2 linked regions of the Thermobifida halotolerans genome follow. The protein of the gene in region 2 interacts with the protein of the main gene of each other region in a pairwise test. Links are inferred from orthologs where the notes say so. Each region holds a gene or a part of one and is shown on either strand. Other genes may lie near its edges. The genes, in order: rpe and eno.

Region 1 (11,360 bases), 4.6 Mb from region 2 along the record:
GGAGCAGGTGCGCGACCGCCCCGAGCGGGCCCACGCCGCGATCAGCGCGCTGGCCGCCCAGTACGTGCCCGGCCTGCCCCCGCGCTACCGCGGCCACCCGGTGGGCGCCGAGGGTGTGCTGGAACTGGCCCGGGGCGAGAGCACCCAGCAGGCCGTGCTGCGCGAGGCGATCGAGTTCGGTGCCCTGGAGTCGGCGGCCCGGCACTGGTGCGACCACCCCCAGTGCCGCAGTCAGGAGACCCGGCGCTGCCAACTGCTGGAACTGGTCCAGCACGAGGTGCCGCTCATCATGCGCCAGGTCCGTGCCACCGTGGAGCGGCTGTCCGGCGCTCCGGGCTTCACCCCGCCCGCCGAGCACGACTGGGACTCGGCCTGGGCGCACGCCGCCGAACTCGTCCTGGACGCCGAGGCGACGGGACGCTACCGGTGGCTGCTGCGGTCGCAGTCGTGGCTTCCCGGACAGCGCAGCGACGCCCCCCGTGCCCGGTGGTGGAACGAGCAGCGCGCCACGGCGCTGCGCGGTGACCGCAACGCGCGCGGCACCCGGGCGGCCCTGGTCGCGACGGTGCTGCTGCTGCCGGGGGCGGTCCAGGCGGGGGCCGCCCAGCGCGCCCGCGACCGGGCCGCGGCCCGCGCGCGGCGGCGACGGCGCTGGGAGCGGTTCACCGCCTCGGTCGAGGCGGGATGGTCCGCCGCCCGGACCCGGGCGTCCAGGCAGTGGGAGAGGCGCCGTTTCCCGGGGAGCCCGCCGGACGGCGCCGACCCGCGTGCCGCGGAGCGGGCCGAACGCCGACGGCGCAGGGAGGCGCGTCGGGTGCAGCGCGGCATGGACCAGGTGCAGCGCGCCATGTCGGCGGGCCGCTGCCGCCGGTTCGCCCGCCCCGCCGCTGTCGCGGGCGTCCTGGACGGCGTCGGACTGTGGCTGTGGGAGTTCCGGGACGGAATGTTCGTCACCTCACAGGAATGGGTGGCGGCCCTGTTCGGCGGAGCCCAGGCGGTCAGGGACAACGCCCTGGTCGGCCTGGTCGCGCACCTGTGCTCCGCACTGCTGGAGCTGCTTCCGGCCGGAATCGGCCTGGTGTGGTGGTTCCCGGTGCTGCTGGGCCTGCTCCTGCTCGTCGCGGTCCGGGTGGCCGCCGACTCGCGCCGCAGGGCCCGCACCCGGCTGGTCGCCTACCGCCTGGCGGTCGCGGGCAGTGCGCTGGTCGGGGTGAGAGTGCTCGCCAACGGATTGTTCTTCCTGGTCATGGGTATTGTGCTGCCCTACGTGACGCTGACCGGATGACCCGGTCCGGGCACCACCGCCCAAGCGCGGCAACACAGAATTAACCAAACTCTTAGAAACGCAACGCACCAGGCCACAAGCACAGAGTCACCATTGGAGCCCTGTCGTGCCGGTTTCCGGGAAGCGGAAAAGGGTTATATTCGCAAACGGCCCGTTAACCCCTCAAACCTAGAACGGTGGCAGAAATGACCGGCGGTTCGCATCCGACCATCACCCTGGAAGCCGGAAAGTACCGAGCCACGGTCGACTCGCTGGGTGCGGCGCTGCGCACCCTGAGCTGGGGCGAACGGGACCTCGTCTGGGGCTACCCCGAGGGCCCTCCGCAGCTCGCGCAGGGGCAGGTCCTCATCCCGTGGCCGAACCGGATCGACCGCGGCCGGTACTCCTTCGCCGGGACGGAGTACCGACTGGAGATCACCGAGCCCGAACTGGACAACGCGATCCACGGCCTGACCAGCTCGCTGCCGTGGCGTCCGAGCCAGACCGCGGCCGACTCGGTGCTGTTCACCCTCCTGTTCGAGGGCGCCCCCGGATACCCGTTCCGCCTGGAGTTCTCGGTACGCTACACGCTCGACCCCGAACTGGGCCTGATCACCCGGATCGCGGCGCGCAACGCGGGCGACCGCCCCGCGCCCTACGGCCACGGCAGCCACAACTACCTCAGCCTGGGGCTTCCCCTGGACGAGACCACGCTGCTGCTTCCGGCCACCGGGTGGCTGCCCGCCGACGACCGGATGCTCCCCGCCGGTCCGGTCCGCTCCGTGGAGGGCACCGAGTACGACTTCCGCTCGCCCCGCCGGGTGGGACCGACCGTCCTGGACACCGCCTTCACCGGCCTGCGCGGCGACGCCGACGGCCGCTCCTGGACGGTGCTGCGCGCCGGGGAGGCCGCTGTGGCGCTGTGGGCCGACGAAAGCTACCGGTGGCTGCAGGTCTTCTCCGCCGACTACCCGGGCCCCGAGCGACGCCGCCACCTCGCGGTGGAGCCGATGACCTGTCCCCCCAACGCCTTCGCCACCGGCACCGACCTGATCGTGCTGGCTCCCGGGGAGCGCACCGAGTCGTCCTTCGGTATCACCTCCACCCCGGCGTGACCGTGTGCGACCACGCGCGTCCGAGGCCCCCGTGGGGACGCACGTGATCGCCGGAACCGGCACCGCGGTCAGGTGAGCAGCGAGGCCAGCGCCAGGACGATGACCGTGAGCCAGAGCAGCACGATCACCAGCCGGTCGATCTGGCCCTGATGGCGGTACTTCCTTCCCCAGTTCTTGACGCCCATATCTGTAAGACGTGCGTACTGAAGGTGCGGTTCTACCGTTTGACTATGTTTTGACCGTTTCACCCCTGGGAACGAAAAGTTTTTACCTCTCCGGAGGGTGCTCGGCGAGTCGCCCCGCGCGCGTCGTCTCTCCGGGCTCAGTCCCGGTCCGGTTCGGCGGCCTCTCCGCGTTCGTGCAGGTGGCGCCGGAACTCCGCGAGGTTGTTCCGGGCCAGGTCCCCATCGTTGCTCTGGATGGCCATCACCGCCAGTGTGGAGCCGTTCGCCAGGTCGACACTGGGCCAGGGTTCTCCCGCGGGCATGCGCGCGTCGATGATCTCGGGCCAGACCAGCACGTGGGTGCGGACGGGGTTGACCACCGTGACCCGGTCCCGGGTCAACTCCAGGCGGGGGCGGGCCAGCAGGTGCAGTCCCCCGCCGATCGCCACGCCCAGCAGCACGAGGAAGACGCGGTCCTGCACCCCCCAGTCCGGGGGCATGATGACCGCGAGCACGACCATGGTGGCGATGATGAGAGCGGCAAGCCCGTAGGCGACCACGCGGATGTTGCGCGGTCTGAGGGTCACCGGCAGCGCCCGCGGGGCCTGCCGCTGCGAACCGTCCACCATGTCCTCGTCTCCAGCATCCCGTGTCGGCACGCCCGTCCTCTTCCCACACCGCCCGTGCTCAGACCGCCCGGGCCGGCCGTCCCGACCGCAGTCCGCGCAGCACCAGGGCGGTGTCCAGAGCCGCGACGGCGGCCTCCCACCCCTTGTCCTCGTGGCTGTCGGGCAGCCCCGCGCGGTCGAGCGCCTGTTCCAGGGTGTCACAGGTCAGTACACCGTTGCCGACGGGGACCGCCTCGCGCAGCGCCACCTCGGTCAGTCCCTGGGTGAGGGACTGGCACACGTAGTCGAAGTGCGGGGTACCGCCGCGGATGACCGCGCCCAGCGCCACGACGGCGTCGTGGGTGCGCGCCAACTCCTGGGCGACCACGGGAATCTCGACGGCACCGGCCACACGCACGACCGTGGGCCCGGCCGCGCCGCACTCCCCGACCGCGGCCAGCGCCCGGTCCAGCATCGGCTCGACGACCTCGGCGTTCCACCTGGTGGCGACGATCCCGACGGTCAGTCCCCGGGCGTCCACCGTGAACTCGGGCCGTCCGGCTCCACTCATAACCCACTCTCCTCATGGTGTTGCTGCTGGCACCGGCCGGGCCCGTCGCGGTTGACGGCCCCGGCGGCGGGTCGACCTTCAGGAGGCCAGTCCGGGCAGGTCGTGCCCCATGCGGTCGCGCTTGGTGCGCAGGTAGCGCAGGTTGTCGGGGGTGATGCGGGTGGGCATCTGGACGCGCTCGACGACCACGACCCCGTGGTTGCCCAGCCCCTCGATCTTGCTCGGGTTGTTGCTGAGCAGCCGCACCGACCGCACGCCCAGGTCGGCGAGGATCTGCGCGCCGGTGCCGAACTCGCGGGCGTCGGCGGGCAGCCCGAGCCGGAGGTTGGCCTCCACGGTGTCCGCGCCCTCGTCCTGGAGCTGGTAGGCCCGCAGCTTGTGCAGCAGACCGATGCCGCGTCCCTCGTGACCGCGCTGGTAGACGACGACACCGGTGCCCGCCTCGGCGATCCGCGCCATGGCCGCGTCCAACTGGTCGCCGCAGTCGCAGCGGTGCGACCCGAAGGCGTCGCCGGTGAGGCACTCGGAGTGCAGCCGGACGAGCACCTCCTGGCCGTCGCCGATGTCGCCGTGCACCAGGGCGACGTGCTCGGTGCCGTCCACCCCGGAGCGGTAGCCGACCGCCCGCCACTCACCGTGGCGGTTGGGGATGCGGGTCTCCACGACGCGCTCGACGAGCGTCTCGGTGCGGCGGCGGTACTCCACCAACTGCTCGACGGAGACCAGACGCAGCCCGTGCTCGTCGGCGAACTCGCGCAGCCGGGGAAGGCGGGCCATGGTGCCGTCGTCGTTGACGATCTCGGCGATCACCCCGGCCGGACGCCGCCCCGCCAGCCGGGCCAGATCCACGGAGGCCTCGGTGTGGCCGCGCCGCGCCAGCACCCCGCCGGGACGGTAGCGCAGCGGGAAGACGTGGCCGGGGCGGGTGAAGTCGCCGGGAGCGCTCGCGGCGTCGGCGAGCAGCCTGATGGTGCGGGTGCGGTCGGCCGCGGAGATGCCGGTGTGCACGCCGGTACGGGCGTCCACGGTCACGGTGTAGGCGGTGCGCAGACTGTCCTCGTTGGTCGGCGTCATCAGCGGCAGGTTGAGCCGGTCCAGGTCCTCGCCCAGCATCGGCACGCAGATCACGCCGGAGGTGTGGCGGATCATGAAGGCCAGCAGTTCGGGGGTGGCCGCGTCGGCCGCGAGGACGAGGTCGCCCTCGTTCTCGCGGTCGGCGTCGTCCACGACGACGACCGGGCGTCCGGCGGCGATCTCCTTGAGTGCCTCGTCGACGTCGTCCAGCGGGATCGGGTCGGTGGCTGCGGGGCTGCGGTTCACGGGAGCTCCTTCTGTGCGGGTCGAAACGGTGCGGTGGGAAGGCCGGTCACGCGGAGACCGGCGCCGCGTGCGCGCCACGCTCCTGACGGCTGCGGTAGTGGCGCATCCAGTCACGGAAACCGACGACCGCGAGCGCGAAGAAGATCCCGTAGACGATGCCGCTGACCCACAGGCCGGACATCAGGGTGATGGGAATTCCCACCATGTCCACGACGATCCACACCACCCAGAAGTCGACGAGACCGCGGCTTTGGGCGTACATCGCCACCGCGCTGCCGACGAAGATGAAGGCGTCCAGCCACGGAGCCCAGGACCATCCGGTGAAGGCGAAGAACCACCCGACCGCGGCGGTTCCCGCGACCAGCGCGCCGACCAGCCGGAGCCGTTCGGCCCCGGTGGCGGGACGCACCGGCAGGTCCGCGTCCCCGCGCATGCCGCGCGCCCAGCGGTACCAGCCGTAGCCGGCCAGCGCCGCGATGATCACCTGCTTGAGCGCGTTGCCGACGATCTGGGCGTCCACCGAGACCGCGAACAGCAGGACGGTGCCGGTGAGCTGCACCGGCCAGGTCCAGATGGTGCGGCGGATCGCCAGGGCCACGGTGGCCAGCGCCGCGACGTTGCCCAGCAGGTCGGCCCAGCGCACGTGCTCACCGAACAGGGTGAATCCGGCGTGGGCCCACTCCAGCCACGCCGCCCCCGAGCCGCTCACCGGGCACCGCCCACGCGGTCGCCCAGGAGGCTCTCGACGTACTTGGCCACGATGTCGACTTCGAGGTTGACCCGCGTGCCCACCTCAGCGAGGCCCAGGGTGGTCTCCCGCAGGGTGGTGGGAATCAGGCTGACGGTGAGGGAGGCGTCGCCGCGTCCCGCGACGGTGAGGCTGACCCCGTCGACGGTGACGGAGCCCTTCTCCACGACGTAGCGGCCCAGGTGCGGCGGGATGGAGAAGGTGACGGTCTCCCAGTCGGCGCCGGGGACGCGCTCGGTGACGACCCCGGTGCCGTCCACGTGGCCCTGCACGATGTGGCCGCCCAACCGGGACGAGACCCTGGCCGCGCGTTCCAGGTTGACCCGGGAGCCGGAGACGAGGGAGCCCAGAGCGGACCGGTCCAGGGTCTCCTTCATGACGTCGGCGCCGAATCTCCCGTCACCCAGTTCGGTGACGGTCAGGCACACCCCGTTGACCGCGATGGAGTCTCCGGTGGACGCGTCGGAGGTGACCTTCGGTCCGTGGACGGTGAGTCGGACCGCGGCGGCCGCGTCCGGTCCCACCGGAGCGATGTCGACGACCGTGCCGAGCTCCTCGACGATTCCGGTGAACATGCGAGAGCCTTCCCCCTGCCTGGTCAGGCTCCGGGGGTGAAAACGGCCTCGATCGCCGTTGGACCACGACGGCACGCTCGTCGAGAGCGACCGCACCGGTCCGACACGCACTGCCTCCCATCCGGACTTTCACCGTCGGTACCGGAATTCCACCGGTTCAACCAGCCGATGGCTTCGGCTGGGTCGCGGACTGTCACCGCCGGTTCGGACTTTCACCGACCCCGGAGCACGCGTTCGTACTTCTTGCGCCAACAAGTGTGCCATGAAGGGGTATTCCCTGCCCACCCCCGGGGCCGGTCATCGGACCTCCGGTCCGCGGGGCCCGGTCCCGGGTCAGCGGGAGGCCCGCTCCGCCAGCGTCCGCAGCGCGTCCACCGCCGCCGCCGGGTCCTTCTCGCCGTAGACGGCCGAGCCCGCCACGAAGACGTCGGCTCCGGCCTCGGCGCACCGTTCGATCGTCTCGGCACTCACCCCGCCGTCCACCTGGAGCCACACCGCCGCGTCGGAGTTGCGGATGAGCTCCCGGGCACGGCGGATCTTGGGCAGCACCAGGTCGAGGAACTTCTGGCCGCCGAATCCCGGCTCGACCGACATCACCAGCAGCATGTCGACCTCGCCCAGCAGATCCGCGTACGGGTCCACCGGTGTCGCGGGGTTGAGGGCCAGCCCCGCCCGCGCCCCGGCCGAGCGGATCGCCCGCAGTGTGCGCACCGGGGCCTTGGCCGCCTCGGCGTGGATGGTGACGCTGCCCGCTCCCGCTTCCGCGTACGCCGGCGCCCACCGGTCGGGGTCCTCGATCATCAGGTGGCAGTCCAGCGGCAGCGTCGCCGCCTTGAGCAGGGACTCCACGATCGGCAGGCCCAGGGTCAGGTTGGGCACGAAGTGGTTGTCCATGACGTCGACGTGCAGCCAGTCGGCTGAGTCTGCGACCGCCTCGGCCTCGGCTGCCAGGTGCGCGAAGTCGGCGGAGAGGATGCTGGGTGAGATCTGGATTGCCACGGAAGGAGAGTGTATTGCGGCCGGACCCGCGGGGCGGACCGGCTCATCGGGGTTTGAGTGTCGGGTTCGCGGCGGATACGATTCCGCCGCGCCCCGGCGAGGCCGAGGCATTCCACAGAACCCCCCAGAAACGGGCCACCACCGGCTGCCGGTGGCCGGTCGAGGCGCCCCCTGGCGCCGAGTCCGGACACGGCCCACCCACCCGCACCCTCAGAGACGGTCCCGCTCCCCCGGAGGACCGGTCCGGGGTTTCTGGTGTTCTTGCGGCTGGTCCGTCTGCGGGGCCCGCCCCAGACGGCCGGGGTGGAATACCTCACCCCTTCCCGGGTTCTCCGCGAAGACCCCCGCGCCCACCGCAGAACCGAACACTCACACCTCAGTCAGTGTTTGCGGATCAGGGCCAGAAACATCGCGTCGGTTCCGTGCCGGTGCGGCCAGAACTGCGCGAAGCGGTCGACGGCGGCGTCGGGAACCTCGGGGAGGTGGGGTGCGGCGTCGAGGAGTTCTGCGTCGCCGCGGTCGGCCAGGACCGAGGTGACGACCCTCCGGGTCTCCTCCAGGTGCGGCGAGCAGGTGACATATCCGACCACCCCGCCCGGACGCGTCGCGTCCAGTGCCCGTCCCAGCAGGGCGCGCTGCAGCGGGACGAGGTCGGTGAGACTGTCGGGGGTGCGCCGCCACCGCGCCTCGGGGCGGCGGCGCAGCGCCCCCAGTCCGGTGCACGGCGCGTCCACCAGGACCCGGTCGAAACCTCTGTCGCGCCACGGCGGCCGGGTGGAGTCGGCCACGACCACGCGCGCGGAGTCGCCGACCGAACGGTGCACCGCCCGGGCGACCAGTCCGGCGCGCGCCGGCTGCACCTCGCCGGCCAGCAGGCGTCCGCCCCGCTGTCCGACGAGTCCGGCCAGCAGGGCGGCTTTGCCTCCGGGCCCGGCGCAGGCGTCCAGCCACAGCCGGTCGGCCCCCTCGACCGGGACGCGGGTCAGCGCCAGGGCGACGAGCTGGCTGGCCTCGTCCTGCACCGCCGCGCGCCCCTGGCGGACCGTCCGCAGCGCACCGGGGTCGCCCTCCGGCAGAGTCGCCGCGTGGGGCGAGTAGCGCGCGGGGGTCGCGCCCTCGGCGGTCAGGTCCTCGACCGTCGCGCGTCCGGGCTTGGCGAGCAGGGTCACCCGGGGCCGTTCGTTGTGCGCGGCGAGCAGCCGTTCGGTATCGGCCAGTCCGCCCGCGGGATCCTCCCCCAGGGCGTCGGCGAGCGCCTGGACCATCCAGCGGGGGTGGCTGTGCACGACCGCGAGGCGCCCCACGGGGTCGGCGTCGCGCTCGGGTGCGAGAACGGACAGCCATTCGTCCAGGTCGCGGGCGCTGACCCTGCGCAGTACGGCGTTGACGAACCGGGAACGGTGGTGGCCGACGACCCGGCGCGCCAGGTCGACGGTGGTGCTGACCGCCGCGTGCTGGGGAACGTCCATGGACAGCAGTTGGTGGGCGCCCATGCGCAGCAGCGGCAGCACCTCGGCGTCCACGGACCGCAGGGAGCGGTCCACGCAGGCGTCGAGGACGGCGTCGTAGGAGCCCTGGCGGCGCAGGGTCCCGTAGGTCAGCTCGGTGGCCAGCCCGGCGTCGCGTCCGGTGATGTCGCGTTCCCTGAGGGTGACCGGGAGCAGCAGGTTGGCGTAGGCGTCGCGGCTCTGCACCGCGTGCAGCACGTCATAGGCGGCCCTGCGCGCCGGGTCCTTCGGGCGGGCCTGCGGCGCGGGTCCTCCGCGTCCGCGGCGTGTCGGGCGGTACGGGGAGCGGGATCTCTCGGTCACGGTGGAGTCGCCTCATGCCTGGTCGTGTCTGCGCCGGCCGCCGTGGTGCGGCCCTCGTCAACGAGGGTATCGATCCGCGCCGGTGATCACCGGTCTCCGAGGCTCTCGTCGTCGCCGGGTCGCACGCCGCGCGCCCAGTCCGCGGCGGGCATGGCCTTCTTGCCCTGCGGTTGGACGTCGCCGAGCCGCACCGGGTGGGTGGCGGTGCCGACCAGGACCTCCTTCCGGCCGACCGCCAGGCGGCCGGGGGGCAGGGCGGGGGCGTCGGCGACGGGCTGGACCGGGCCGAGCTTGAGGCGGGCGCCGCGGAAGAGGGTCCACGCGCCGGGGGCGGGGGTGCAGGCGCGGACGAGCCGGTCGACGTGCATGGCGGGGGCGGTGAAGTCGACCCGCGCGTCGTCGGAGGTGAGTTTGGACGCGTAGGTGACGCCCTCGGTGCTCTGCGGCCGGGGCACGAGCTCGCCCTCGGCGATGCCGTCCAGGGTGCGCACGAGGAGTTCGGCCCCCGAGCGCGACAGGCGCTCCAGCAGGTCTCCGCTGGTGTCGCGGGGGTTGATGGGTTCGGTGACCGTGCCGTAGACCGGGCCGGAGTCCAGGGCCTGCTCGATGCGGAAGGTGGTGGCTCCGGTGATGTCGTCGCCGTGCAGGACGGCGTGCTGCACGGGGGCGGCGCCGCGCCATGCGGGCAGCAGGGAGAAGTGCAGGTTGATCCAGCCGTGGCGGGGGATGTCGAGTGCTTCCTGACGCAGCAGCGCGCCGTAGGCCACGACGGGGCAGCAGTCGGGGGCGATGGCGCGCAGCCGGTCGAGGAACTCGGGATCGCTGGCCCTGGCGGGTTTGAGGACCTCGATTCCGGCCTCGGCGGCCCGGCGCGCCACCGGGCTGACCGAGACGCGGCGGCCCCGGCCCGCGGCGCCGTCGGGGCGGGTGACCACCGCGGCCACCTCGTGCTCGGAGGCGAGCAGCGCCTCCAGAGACGGCACCGCCACCTCGGGTGTGCCCGCGAAGACCAGTCTCATGTACGACCCCCATGTGCGATGTCGACCGCGGCCTTCCCCGCCGCGGCGTGCCTGCGACGCCCGCCCGGGTCCAGCGTATTGCCATTCGCGGAATCCGTGGCCGCCGTCCGACACGCTGTGGACGGGGGTCCGCGTCTTCCTGCCCTGGAGGCGGTCCGGTCGTAGGAGGGGGCCTGGGTGGGGCAAGGGCACGGTGGGGTGGACAGGTGGGCGAAGCGCTCGGGGCGCCCGCGCCTCCACCGGCGGGTTGGTGGGGCGTTCTGCGGCATCAGGGCTGAGGGCGCAGGGCTGCCTCCAGGGCGCGGGGAGGCATCGCGCACCACGGCCTTCCCCGGGCCCCGCAGGAGGTTTCGGGTGGCCTCCACCCCAGGGGGCCCTGCAACCTCGACCCCGGAGGGGGATCACAGGTGGGCTCGCCCCCTCACCGAGGTCTGACAGCCGGGTTCGCGGCGGATGCGGTTCCACTGCGCCCCGGCGAGGCCGAGGCATTCCGCAGGACTCCTCAGAAGCGGGCCACCACCGGCTGCCGGTGGCCGGTCGAGGCGCCCCGGGCGCCGAGCCCGGATACGGCCCACCCACCCGCACCTTCGGAGACGGTCCCGCTCCCCCGGAGGACCGGTCCGGGGTTTCTGGTGTTCTTGCGGCTTGTCCGCCCGGGGGGCGCCTCGACCAGGCGCGGCCAGCCGGTGGTGGCCCGCCCCGGACGCCGGGGTGGAATACCTCACCCACCCCCGGGTTCTCCGCGAAGACCCCCGCACCCGCCGCAGAACCCGACACCCACACCTCAGTCAGTTCTCCGCCCGAAGTGGTTTCCATCGGCTTCCGCCTGCGTTTTCTGGATTCAGAAATATTTCCGCGCATCATCAGACATCTGCGGAATCCCCGACCACGCCGCGTACACGGCACTCTGTCACTTCTATGACCCTTTCTGGAAAACCTGTGGCGGTCTTGTGGGAACGGGACGGCAACAAGGATGACACTCGGTCTTTACATGACGCCGCTGAGTGGTTATGGTCCGAAACGGAAAGCGAATTGGGAGCGCTCCCATTCACTGCGTTCCCTTCGTGTCTTCTCCGGAGCCTCTGCGCCCGTAAGGAGTCCCGTAATGTCCCCCAAACCCATCCGCGCGCTGCTCGGCACCGCGGCGGCGGCCGTGCTCGGCGCGG
Region 2 (11,215 bases):
GTGGTCGCCGACCGGCCGCTGCACCACCGCGCGCTCGCCCGGATCCGCGCCGCCCTGGAGCGCCTCGGTGACGCCGACCTGCTGGTGCTGGTGGACGTCCCGTTGGACGCCGAGGGGGCCGCGCCCGCCGTGCTCGCCGCCGGTCCGCTGCTGCCGGAGGGCACCCGGTTCGCCGCCGTCACCCTGCCCGTCGCGGCGGCCGACGGCGCCCCCGAGTGGTCGGCCGAGCGGCACGGCCTGCTCGCCGCGCACGTCGCCGCCGCCTACGGGGCCACCCACGTCCTCCTGGAGAGCGCCCGCGCGGTCGAGCCGCCGTCGGGTGCCCCGGTGAAGGTGCTGGCCGCCGAGGAGTGGGCCTACGACACCGCGCGGCAGCGGTGGCGGCCCGCCGAGGAGGCCGCGCCCGGGCACGCCCGCCGGGAGCTGACCGAGGCCGACGTGGCGGAGGCACTGGACCACGGCAGGCCGCTGCCCGAGTGGTTCACCCCCGAACCGGTGGCCGCCGCGCTGGCCCGGATGCGCCCCTCCCGCGCCGACCGCGGCCTCACCCTCTTCTTCACCGGGCTGTCGGGGTCGGGCAAGTCCACGGTGGCGCGCGGCGTCGCCGAGGAGATCCGCCGGGCCGGGCGCACGGTGACACTGCTCGACGGGGACGTGGTGCGCCGCATGCTGTCGTCGGGGCTGACGTTCTCGCGGGCCGACCGCGACCTCAACATCCGCCGGATCGGGTACGTGGCCTCCGAGATCGCCCGGCACGGCGGTGTGGCGGTGTGCGCGCCGATCGCGCCGTACGCGGCGACCCGCGCCGAGGTGCGGCGCATGGCCGAGGACACCGGCGACTTCTTCCTGGTGTACGTGGCCACCCCGATCGAGGTGTGCGAGGCACGGGACCGCAAGGGCCTGTACGCCAAGGCGCGCGCCGGGGAGATCCCCGAGTTCACCGGGGTCTCCGACCCGTACGAGGCGCCCGAGGACGCCGATCTTGTCATCGACACGTCCGCGGAGAGCGAGGCGGAGTCGGTGGCGCGGGTCGTGGCGGCGCTGCGCGACGGCGGTTGGCTGCCGCGCTGATCCGGCGGCCTCCGCCGCGCGTCCGCCACAATGGGAGGTATGAGCGAGCACAACGGCACACCCCCGGGGCACCGGCTGGTCGCGCTGGTGGAGGTCATGGACACATTGCGGCGCGAGTGCCCGTGGGACGCCCAGCAGACGCACCGGTCGCTCGCCAAGTACCTCATCGAGGAGGCCTACGAGGCGCTGGAGACCATCGAGCGCGGCGACTGGGACACCCTCGCCGAGGAGCTGGGCGACGTCCTGCTCCAGGTGGTGTTCCACGCGCGGGTCGCCGCCGAGTGCGGGGCGGACGGCTTCACCATCGACGACGTGGCCGACGCCATCATCGCCAAGCTCGTCCGCCGCCATCCGCACGTGTTCTCCGACACGGCCGTGGAGGGCGCCGACGAGGTCAGGGCCAACTGGGAGGCCATCAAGGCCGCCGAGCGCGCGGCCAGGGGGGAGCGGTCCGACGTGTCCGTCCTGGCCGGGGTGCCGTTCGCGCAGCCCGCCGCGCTGCTCGCCTACGAGTTGCAGAAGCGCGCCGCGCGCAACGGCGTGCCGGAGGACCTGATCGGCGACGACGGCGGTCCCGGCGGGGAGCTGTTCGCGGCGGTGGAGGCCGAACGGCGCCGTTCGGCCGACCCGGAGATGGACCTGCGCGCCGCGGCCCGCCGGTTCGACGCCCGGGTGCGCGCCGCCGAGGAGGCGGCCCGCGCCGACGGTCTGGACCCGCGCGGGCTCACTCCCGAGCAGTGGCGCTCCTACTGGGCGGAGTAGTCGGCCCGACCCCGAGCAGGACAGCGCTCTTCGGGGCGGAGGGCCGGGCTCCGGGGCCGTGGACCCCGCCCCCGCCGAAGCGCGGCACCTCTGGTGGGCCGGACAGCGGTTGACCGACCGCACGGCCCACGGGGTGTTCGTGCCGTGGCGGGGCGGGGGAGCCCGTCTCGTCCGTCCCCGGCTTCGTCCGGCCTTCCCCGTCCCGCAGGCAGCCGGGGCGTGCGGCGCTCAGGAGGCCGAGCCGTCGGCGGCGCTCCTGGTGGCGGCGAGAGCCCGGTTCCACACCTCGCCGACCACGGTGGACGGCAGTTCCACGGTGGGGCCGCCGTCGTGTTCGGAGGCTGCCGCGGGGCGGCGGGCCTGGTCGCCCACGCGCAGCCACAGTCCGACGACGATCCAGCTGGTGACCAGGGAGGAGCCGCCGACGGCCAGCAGGGGGAAGGTCATGCCGCTCAGCGGGATCAGCAGGGTGATCCCGCCCACCACCACGAACACCTGGAAGGCCCACAGGAAGGCCAGGCCGGTGGTCATCAGCTTGACGAAGACCTCACGTGCGGCCAGCGCGGCCCGGAAGGCGCGTTCCACCAGCAGCAGTGTGGCCACCAGGACCGCCGCCAGTCCGGCCAGGCCGAACTTCTCGCCCAGCGACACCATGATCAGGTCGCTGTCGGCGGCGAACAGGGTGGAGGCTCGGCCGGTGCCGAAGCCGACGCCGAGCAGCCCGCCGTCGGCGAGCGCGAACAGGCCGTCCACCACCTGCCGGCTGCCCTGGGGGTCGTGGTAGACCTCGGGGGAGAAGGCGTGCAGCCAGATCGTCACGCGCTGTTGGACGTGCCAGAAGAGCAGGTGGGCGGCGTAGGCTCCGGCGAGGAACATCGCCAGGCCGATGCCCGCCCACGACTTGCGCTGGGTGGCGGCGTAGAGCATCGCCAGGAACAGGGTGAACAGCAGCAGCGAGGTGCCGAGGTCCTTGGTGCCGACCAGGATGAGGATGGCGATTCCCCACGCCGCCGTCATCGGTCCCATGTCGCGCATCCGGGGCACGCTGAAGATCTTGACGCCGCGCACCGTGATCTGGGTGGCGGCCAGGGACAGGGCGTCCCGTTTCACGCCGAGGTAGGCGGCGAGGAAGACCACCAGCGGGATCTTGGCGAACTCCGAGGGCTGCACGGTGAAGTCGCCGAACGACAGCCAGCGTCGGGCGCCGTACTGGTCGAGTCCGACGACGGGCAGCATGGGCGAGGCGAGCAGGGCGAGTCCGGCGAGCGCCATCAGGTAGGGGTAGCGCTGCAGGTGCTGGGGGCGGCGTACCAGGAGCAGCGTGGCCAGGCAGGCGAGTTGCCCCAGGCCGGTCCACATGAGTTGCCGCGGGGCGGTGGCGTCGGAGTCTCCGGCTTCGGCGTGCAGGCCCCAGATGAGGATGAGGCCGATCCCGTTGAGCAGGACCGTCAGCGGCAGGATCAGCGGATCGGCCCAGGGTGCGAGGAACCGCAGTGCGACGTGGACGGCCAGGGCGCCGGAGCCGAGGACGGCGGTGAACGTCCACAGCACGTCGGGTACGCGTCCGTCCAGTTGCAGTCCGGCGAGGCCGAGACCGATGGCGAACACCGAGAGAGCCACGGTCAGCATGGCCAGTTCGGTGTTGCGCCGCCGCCCGTGGCGGGGCGTGGTCTCGTCGGTCATGTCCCGCCTCGTTGGTCTGTGCGGTGGCACAGCGGACATAGCGAACTATAAGCGGACGGCGGGTTCCGGGTGGTGAGGCGGGGTGGCGAGTCGCCGCAGGTGGGGAGGGTGGGCGCGGGTCAGCCGCGTGCGGCCTCCGGTTCCGGGGCGGCGGCGCGTGCCGCCGCGGAGTCGGTCAGGTGGGCGCGCAGGGACCAGGCTGTCGCGGCGGCCCAGAGGGTGAGGACCAGCAGGTAGACGGCGGTCTGTCCGGTTCCGTCGACGGGCAGCCAGTCGCTGTTCATGACGGTGTGGGCGTTGGTGAGGATGATCATGCCGCCGACCACGGAGCCCAGGACGCGCGGGGGGACGTAGCGCACGATCCAGGCGGCGAAGGGCGCGGCGGCGGCTCCGCCGATCAGGAGGGCGACGGCCCAGGGCAGGTTGACCCCGGAGTGGCCCAGGCCGGTGAGGAAGCCCGCGCTGGCGGAGAGGGCCACGATGAACTCGCCGGTGGCCACCGAGCCGACGACCCTGCGCGGTTCGAGTCGGCCGCTGGCCAGCAGCGCGGAGGTGCCGACCGGGCCCCAGCCGCCTCCTCCGGTGGCGTCGACGAATCCGCCGACGAGGCCGAGCGGGGTGAGGAAGCGACCGCGCAGGGGCTTGCCGAGGTTGCCGCTCGGCAGTCCCCGGACGGTGAAGCGGAGGAGGACGTAGCAGCCCAGCAGCAGCAGGATGCCCGACATCAGGGGGGCCGCGGCCTGGGTGGACAGGCTGCTCAGAACGGTGGCGCCGCCGAACGCGCCGATTCCGCCGGGGATCGCGATGCGTCGTACGACCCGCCAGTCGACGTTGCCCATCCGCCAGTGCGACAGACCCGACGACAGGGTGGTGCCGATCTGGGCCAGGTGGACGGTGGCGGAGGCGCCTGCCGGTGTCGCGCCGACCGCCAGCAGCAGGGTGGTCGAGGTGACGCCGTAGCCCATGCCGAGACTGCCGTCGACGAGTTGGGCCAGCAGGCCGACCACGCCCAGCAGGATGAGGGTCTGCATCGCGGAGGGAGCCTTCCTGATTTTTTCTACTTGTTCGGTAGGAATGGTAGACGAAGGTCCCGCGTGTCGCCCAGGGGTCGCGGTGTGTCGGTCCGCCTTTGTGGGTATCGAGGAGACGTCGGGTTCGCGACACGCCGGAACGGCACCCCGGGAGTGAGGTGCGTCTCATGGTTGCGAAACCGGATATCCCCGTCGATCAGCGGATTGGGAAAAATGGACTAAACCAATCCGGGGTGTGGGGGAGACGCCGCGGTACCCGGATCGGTAGGCTCTGGGTGGTTCGCGCGGTGGCCGAGGAACACTTTCCCGTGCCGTTGCGTGACGAGGTGTCACCCCACCGACCGGGTCTCGGACAGCGCAGTGCGCGGACCGACCGGGACCACGCACAGACGCGAGGAAATGGAGTACTACGTTGGCGTCGATCGAGGCAGTGCAGGCGCGGGAGATTCTCGACTCCCGCGGTAACCCGACGGTCGAGGTCGAGGTTCTGCTCGACGACGGGACGACCGCCCGGGCGGCTGTCCCCAGCGGTGCGTCCACCGGCCAGTTCGAGGCGGTCGAGCTGCGTGACGGCGGCGACCGCTACGGCGGCAAGGGCGTTGAGAAGGCCGTCGCCGCGGTGAACGAGGAGATCTCCGACGAGATCATGGGCTACGGCGCCGAGGAGCAGCGGCTCATCGACAACGCGCTGATCACCCTGGACGGCACCCCCGACAAGTCCCGCCTGGGCGCCAACGCCATCCTGGGCGCGTCCCTGGCCGTGGCCAAGGCGGCCGCGGAGAGCGCCGACCTTCCGCTCTTCCGCTACCTGGGCGGCCCCAACGCCCACGTGCTGCCGGTGCCGATGATGAACATCCTCAACGGCGGCGCGCACGCCGACACCAACGTCGACATCCAGGAGTTCATGATCGCCCCCATCGGGGCGCCGAGCTTCCGTGAGGCGCTGCGCTGGGGCGCCGAGGTCTACCAGGCGCTCAAGGCGGTGCTCAAGGCCCACGGGCTGGCCACCGGCGTCGGCGACGAGGGCGGGTTCGCCCCCAACCTCGACAGCAACCGCGCCGCGCTCGACCTGATCACCGAGGCCGTCACCAAGGCGGGCTACACCCCCGGCAGCGACATCGCGCTGGCCCTGGACGTCGCCGCCACCGAGTTCCACTCCGACGGCGCCTACCAGTTCGAGGGCAGGAGCCGCAGCGCCGAGGAGATGGCCGCCTACTACACCGAACTGGTCGACGCCTACCCGCTGGTGTCCATCGAGGACCCGCTGGACGAGGAGGACTGGGCGGGCTGGAAGTCCCTGACCGCCGCCCTGGGCGACCGGGTCCAGCTCGTCGGCGACGACCTGTTCGTCACCAACCCCGAGCGGCTGCGGCGCGGTATCGACGAGGGCGCCGCCAACTCGCTGCTGGTCAAGGTGAACCAGATCGGCACGCTCACCGAGACCTTCGACGCCGTCGCGCTCGCCCAGTACAGCCGCTACACCGCGATGATCAGCCACCGGTCCGGCGAGACCGAGGACACCACCATCGCCGACATCGCGGTGGCCACCAACGCCGGGCAGATCAAGACCGGCGCCCCCGCCCGCAGTGAGCGGGTCGCCAAGTACAACCAGCTGCTGCGCATCGAGGACGAGCTCGACGACGCGGCCGTCTACGCCGGAGCGGGCGCGTTCCCGCGCTTCGCGCGGCAGGGCTGATCCCGTGCCGAAGGCGCCGGAGCCGCCGAAGGGCCGCCGTCCGCGTACGACGGGGGCCCCGGTCTCCGGCGCCTCCGTGTCGCCACCCAGCGGGAGCGGCGGCTCCCCGCGGCGGCGGTCCCGACGGACCGCGGACGCCACCGCGCCGCGCGACCGCGGGGGCTCCGGCGCGGAGCCGACCGGCAGGCCCGCGCTGACCAGCCGCGCGGCCATCCTGGCGCTGCTGGTCTGCGTGATCGCGCTCAGCCTGGCCTACCCGCTGCGCGAGTACATCGCCCAGCGCGCGCAGATCGCCCAGCTCAAGGAGGAGCGCGCGCACACCCGGCAGGCGGTCCAGGAGCTCGCCGAACGCTACGAGGAGTTGCAGGATCCCGCCCACATCGAACGCGAGGCCCGCTCCCGGCTGCACTACCAGTACCCGGACGAACAGGCCTACATCCTCCTCGGCGAGACCTCCGAGGAGGAGGAGGTCGAGGACAGCGGTCCACGGGAGCCCTGGTTCGTCGAGCTGTGGGACTCGGTCGCCGAGGCGGACCGGCCGGACGCGTGAACACCGTGCTCCGGGCGGACCGGAGGCGCGGAGCGGAGCCGCGGCCTTTCCGGCGGGAGTAGGCTGAGAGGCGTCATGACTTCCGCAGAGCACAATCCCGACGGTCGGGCCGCCGCCGAGGACGTCGCGGCCGTCCGGCTCCAGTTGGGACGGCCGCCGCGCGGCGTGCACGAGGTGGCGCACCGGTGCCCGTGCGGGCTGCCCGACGTGGTGCGCACCGCGCCGCGCCTGGAGGACGGCACCCCGTTTCCCACCCTGTACTACCTGACCTGTCCCCGCGCGGCCTCGGCCGTCGGCACGCTGGAGAGCAGCGGGCTGATGCGCGAGATGACCGGGCGACTGGAGGACGATCCCGAACTGCGCGCCGCCTACGCCGAGGCGCACGAGTCCTACGTGGCCGAACGCGACGCCCTCGCCCGAAGGATCGGGGTGGAGCCGCTGCCCGAGGGCATGCAGAGCGCGGGCGGCATGCCGAGGCGGGTCAAGTGCCTGCACGCGCTGGTCGCGCACGAGTTGGCCGTGCCGGGGAGCAACCCGCTCGGGCGGGAGGCCCTGGACAAGCTGCCCGAGTGGTGGGACCGGGGGCCGTGCGTGTGTGTGGACGACAGCACCGACAACACCGAGAGGAACGGCGGGGGCCAGTGAGAACGGTCGCGGCCATCGACTGCGGAACCAATTCCATCCGTCTGCTCGTGGCGGGAGTGATCGACGCGGACGGCGACGACGTCCAACTGCTGGACGTGGAGCGCCGCATGGAGGTGGTCCGGCTCGGCCAGGGCGTGGACCGCACCGGAGCGTTCGCCCCCGAGGCGCTGAGGCGCACCTTCGACGCGCTGACCGAGTACGCCGAGCTGATGCGCGGCCACGGGGTCGAGTTGGGGGCCGACTCCGTGCGCATGGTGGCCACCAGCGCAACCCGGGACGCCGCCAACCGCGACGAGTTCGTGGCGGGCGTGCGCGGGATCATCGGGGTGGAGCCCGAGGTGATCAGCGGCGACCAGGAGGCCGAGCTGTCCTTCGTGGGCGCGACCGCCGAACTGGAGGCCGAGGGGGCGGAGGCCGGGCTGCCCCGCCCCTACCTGGTGGTGGACATCGGCGGCGGCTCCACCGAGTTCGTGCTCGGCCACGTCGGCGACGACGGCGCGGTGCGCGCGGCCCGCTCGGTCGACATCGGCTGTGTACGGATGACCGAACGGCACTTCCACTCCGATCCGCCCACGGCCGAGCAGATCGCGGCGGCCACCGCCGACATCGAGGCGGCACTGGACGAGGCCGCGGCGACCGTCCCGCTGGCGGAGGCCGCGACGGTGGTGTGCGTGGCGGGGACGGCCACGACGGTGGCGGGGATCGCGGAGGAGCTGCCCGCCTACGATCCCGAGCGCATCCACCACGCCCGGGTACCGGTCGGCCGACTGCGGGAGATCACCGCCGAACTGCTGGCCATGCCGCACGAGCGGCGCGCGGCGATCGGCGTCATGCACCCGGGGCGGGTGGACGTGATCGGTGCGGGCGCGCTCATCCTGGAGCGGGTGCTGACCCGGACGGGGGCGGCCGAGTTCGTGGCGAGCGAGCATGACATCCTGGACGGCATCGCCTGGAGCCTGGCCCTGGAGGGGTACCGGGAGGAGTAACGCCGTACTGTCCTCCGTATCCGTGGGCTGACCAGGGGCTTTCGTCCCGCCGTTCGACCCTGGACACGTGAACCGGGTCACGTCGCCACAGGCTTGTGAATCCGTTCACATGTGCTCTGACCTGGCCAAACAGGCTCTTTGGGCGTTTTATCCTGGTCTAAACCTTTCCAAGCTGCGCCTTGGATGACGGGGGATGCTTGTGAAAGAATGCACAAGCAGGACGAGGGAGGCGAGATCTCGTCTTGTGTCAAAAATCGCATGGTTTCTGTGAAAAACCACAGGCAGGCATGACAGTCAAAGAAGACTTACCGATCTTCGCCGTCCGCGGCGATGGCGGAATCGGGGAAGCAGGGGCGGAACAGCGATGACCGAGAGCAGGAACTACCGACTGGTCCACGGCGGTGGTGACGAATCGGAGATCCCGCACGTGCTCATCGTCGGCGGTGGGTACCTGGGCATGTACACCGCGATGCGGCTGGAGAGGAAGTTGGGACCCGGCGAGGCCCGCATCACCGTCGTCGACCCCAACTCCTACATGACCTACCAGCCGTTCCTGCCCGAAACGGCCGCCGGAAGCATCTCCCCGCGCAACGTCGTCGTCCCGCTGCGCAAGGTCCTGCGCCGGACGCGGGTGCTCAACGGCCGGGTGGTCCGCATCGAGCACGCCAAGCGCAGGGTCGAGTTCGAGTCGAACCAGGGCGAGCTCCGCGACATCGCCTACGACCACCTCGTCATGGCCGCCGGAGCCGTCTCGCGGACCCTGCCCATCCCGGGCCTGGCCGAGCACGGCATCGGCATCAAGACCGTCGAAGAGGCCGCCTACCTGCGCAACCACGTGCTGGAGCAGCTCAACATCGCCGACTCCACCGACGACCCCGCGGTGCGGCGCAAGGCGCTGAACTTCGTGTTCGTCGGCGGCGGGTTCGCGGGCGCCGAGGCCATCGCGGAACTGGAGGACCTCGCCCGCGACGCCACCCGGATCTACCCGTCGATCGGCATCGACGACCTGCACTTCTACCTGATCGAGGCGGCCGACCGCATCCTGCCGGAGGTGGGCCCCGAGGTCGGCGCCAAGGCGCTCAACCAGTTGCGGCTGCGCGGTATCGACGTGCGCCTGTCGACCTTCCTGGAGTCGGCGGTCGACGAGCGCATCAAGCTCAGCGACGGCACCGAGTTCGAGGCGGGCACCCTGGTGTGGACCGCCGGAGTCAAGCCGAGCCCGGTCGTGCAGGCCTCCGACCTGCCGCTCGGCCCCAAGGGCCACGTGGACACCAGCGAGTACCTCACCGTCAACGGTGTGGAGAACGCCTTCGCCGGCGGCGACAACGCCCAGGTGCCCGACGGCAACGGCGGCTACTACCCGCCCAACGCCCAGAACGCGGTCCGGCAGGCGCCGGTCCTGGCCGACAACGTCATCGCGACCCTGCGCGGCAGGGAGCTCAAGCCCTACCGGCACAAGAACCTGGGCGCGGTCGCCGGGCTCGGCATGAACAAGGGCGCGGCCCAGCTGTTCGGCAGGATCAGGCTGACCGGCCGCCCGGCCTGGCTGGCCCACCGCGGCTACCACCTGCTGGCGGTCCCCACCTTCAACCGCAAGCTGCGGGTCCTGTCGGACTGGACGCTCGGCTTCTTCCTCCGCCGGGACTTCGCGTCGATCCCGGAGATGAGCCAGCCCCGCCAGGCGTTCGCCGAGGCCGCCCGGCCCCAGGTCGAGAACGGCCACCTGCTGCGCCGCGTCTCCTAGCACAACGGGCTCCGCCGACACCCGGGCGGAGCCCGCGGGCGCTGCGGGGAGCGACGGCGTGAGGTTCACGCGTCTGTGGGCCGCGACCCTCGAAGGGGCGCGGCCCACAGACGCGTGGGGAAGTAAAACGCCGAACCACGGAAAAAGCCGTGTGTGACCGGTATGCTAGATAAGCCCTCGTAGCCCAATGGTAGAGGCAGGCCCCCTAAAAGGGTCACAAGTGTCGGTTCGAATCCGACCGGGGGTACCAGGCCAGTACCTCCGGGACCGCCTCGGCCCCGCAGGGAGAAAGCGTCAGGGGCGCTGCGCCCCGGGGGTGCCGGGCCCCCGCCCTCCCGCACCGTGAGGACGGTTCCGCGCCAGGGACTCAGGCGCTGTGGGGTGCGCGGGACGTTCTTCCGTCCCGCCCGTCTCCTTCCGGCGCAGCGCCCCTTCCACCCCGTCCCGCCCCGGGACCGATGTTCCACGCCCCCGGAATCGAGACCGCCCGGATCTTCCCCGAGGGCCGAGGCCCCCGCCCTCCAGGGCCGGGCGGGCCTGAGCGCTCCCCTCGCCCCCGGCCCGCGTCTTCGCAGGGCAGCCAGCCCCTCGGCGTGATCTCCGCGCTGTTGGAACCCCCGTCCGCGGGTAGGTATCCCATCGGCGGCCACCGCACCGAGCCCTTTTCGAATCCCGAACCATCCGTTCGACCCGAGACGCCGCCCCCCGCGGGCTCCCACAAGGGGCCCGTCCAGCGTCTGTCCAGTCCGACCACGACACGCACCAGGGGGTCACCACCATGGACGCCGTGACAAACGTTCCCGCACCCGTGAACGAACCCGTCCTGTCGTACGCGCCCGGCAACCCCGAGCGCGCCGAACTCATCAACCAGCTCAGGGCGCTGTCCTCGGAACCCACCGAACTGACCATGACCATCGGCGGCGAGCGGCGGATGGGCGGCGGCGCCCGCGTCGACGTCGTCCAACCGCACAACCACGCCTCCGTCCTGGGCACCCTCGGCAACGCCACCCACGACGACGCCCGCGCCGCCGTCGCCGCGGCCAAACG

Evidence for each region.
Region 1: the proteins of eno (region 2) and rpe interact in binary tests that used the Escherichia coli proteins (3 or more experiments, as listed by UniProt). The link is inferred for Thermobifida halotolerans from one-to-one orthologs.

Annotation. Positions count from the first base shown.
Region 1 is NZ_CP063196.1:619,582-630,941, reverse strand. What follows is about bases 5,532-8,531. They hold rpe (ribulose-phosphate 3-epimerase), read right to left. Parts: upstream 7,365-8,531; coding sequence 6,699-7,364; downstream 5,532-6,698. Other genes in these bases: NI17_RS02780 (RsmB/NOP family class I SAM-dependent RNA methyltransferase), read right to left, coding at 7,745-8,531; NI17_RS02790 (riboflavin synthase), read right to left, coding at 5,748-6,365; pnuC (nicotinamide riboside transporter PnuC), read right to left, coding at 5,532-5,751. In the rest of the region: NI17_RS02820 (protein kinase domain-containing protein), read left to right, coding at 1-1,285; NI17_RS02815 (aldose 1-epimerase family protein), read left to right, coding at 1,471-2,379; NI17_RS02810 (PH domain-containing protein), read right to left, coding at 2,702-3,172; ribH (6,7-dimethyl-8-ribityllumazine synthase), read right to left, coding at 3,231-3,722; NI17_RS02800 (bifunctional 3,4-dihydroxy-2-butanone-4-phosphate synthase/GTP cyclohydrolase II), read right to left, coding at 3,801-5,042; more of pnuC, read right to left, coding at 5,089-5,531; more of NI17_RS02780, read right to left, coding at 8,532-9,175; fmt (methionyl-tRNA formyltransferase), read right to left, coding at 9,262-10,194; NI17_RS02770 (glycoside hydrolase family 6 protein), read left to right, coding at 11,300-11,360. UniProt on the Escherichia coli protein: Catalyzes the reversible epimerization of D-ribulose 5-phosphate to D-xylulose 5-phosphate.
Region 2 is NZ_CP063196.1:5,191,792-5,203,006, forward strand. The notes cover bases 4,247-7,101. They hold eno (phosphopyruvate hydratase), read left to right. Parts: upstream 4,247-4,959; coding sequence 4,960-6,243; downstream 6,244-7,101. Other genes in these bases: NI17_RS22965 (sulfite exporter TauE/SafE family protein), read right to left, coding at 4,247-4,547; NI17_RS22975 (FtsB family cell division protein), read left to right, coding at 6,320-6,793; NI17_RS22980 (DUF501 domain-containing protein), read left to right, coding at 6,869-7,101. Also shown: cysC (adenylyl-sulfate kinase), read left to right, coding at 1-1,071; NI17_RS22955 (nucleoside triphosphate pyrophosphohydrolase), read left to right, coding at 1,111-1,833; NI17_RS22960 (FtsW/RodA/SpoVE family cell cycle protein), read right to left, coding at 2,062-3,516; more of NI17_RS22965, read right to left, coding at 3,636-4,246; more of NI17_RS22980, read left to right, coding at 7,102-7,438; NI17_RS22985 (Ppx/GppA phosphatase family protein), read left to right, coding at 7,435-8,424; NI17_RS22990 (NAD(P)/FAD-dependent oxidoreductase), read left to right, coding at 8,789-10,168; pruA (L-glutamate gamma-semialdehyde dehydrogenase), read left to right, coding at 10,947-11,215. UniProt on the Escherichia coli protein: Catalyzes the reversible conversion of 2-phosphoglycerate (2-PG) into phosphoenolpyruvate (PEP). It is essential for the degradation of carbohydrates via glycolysis.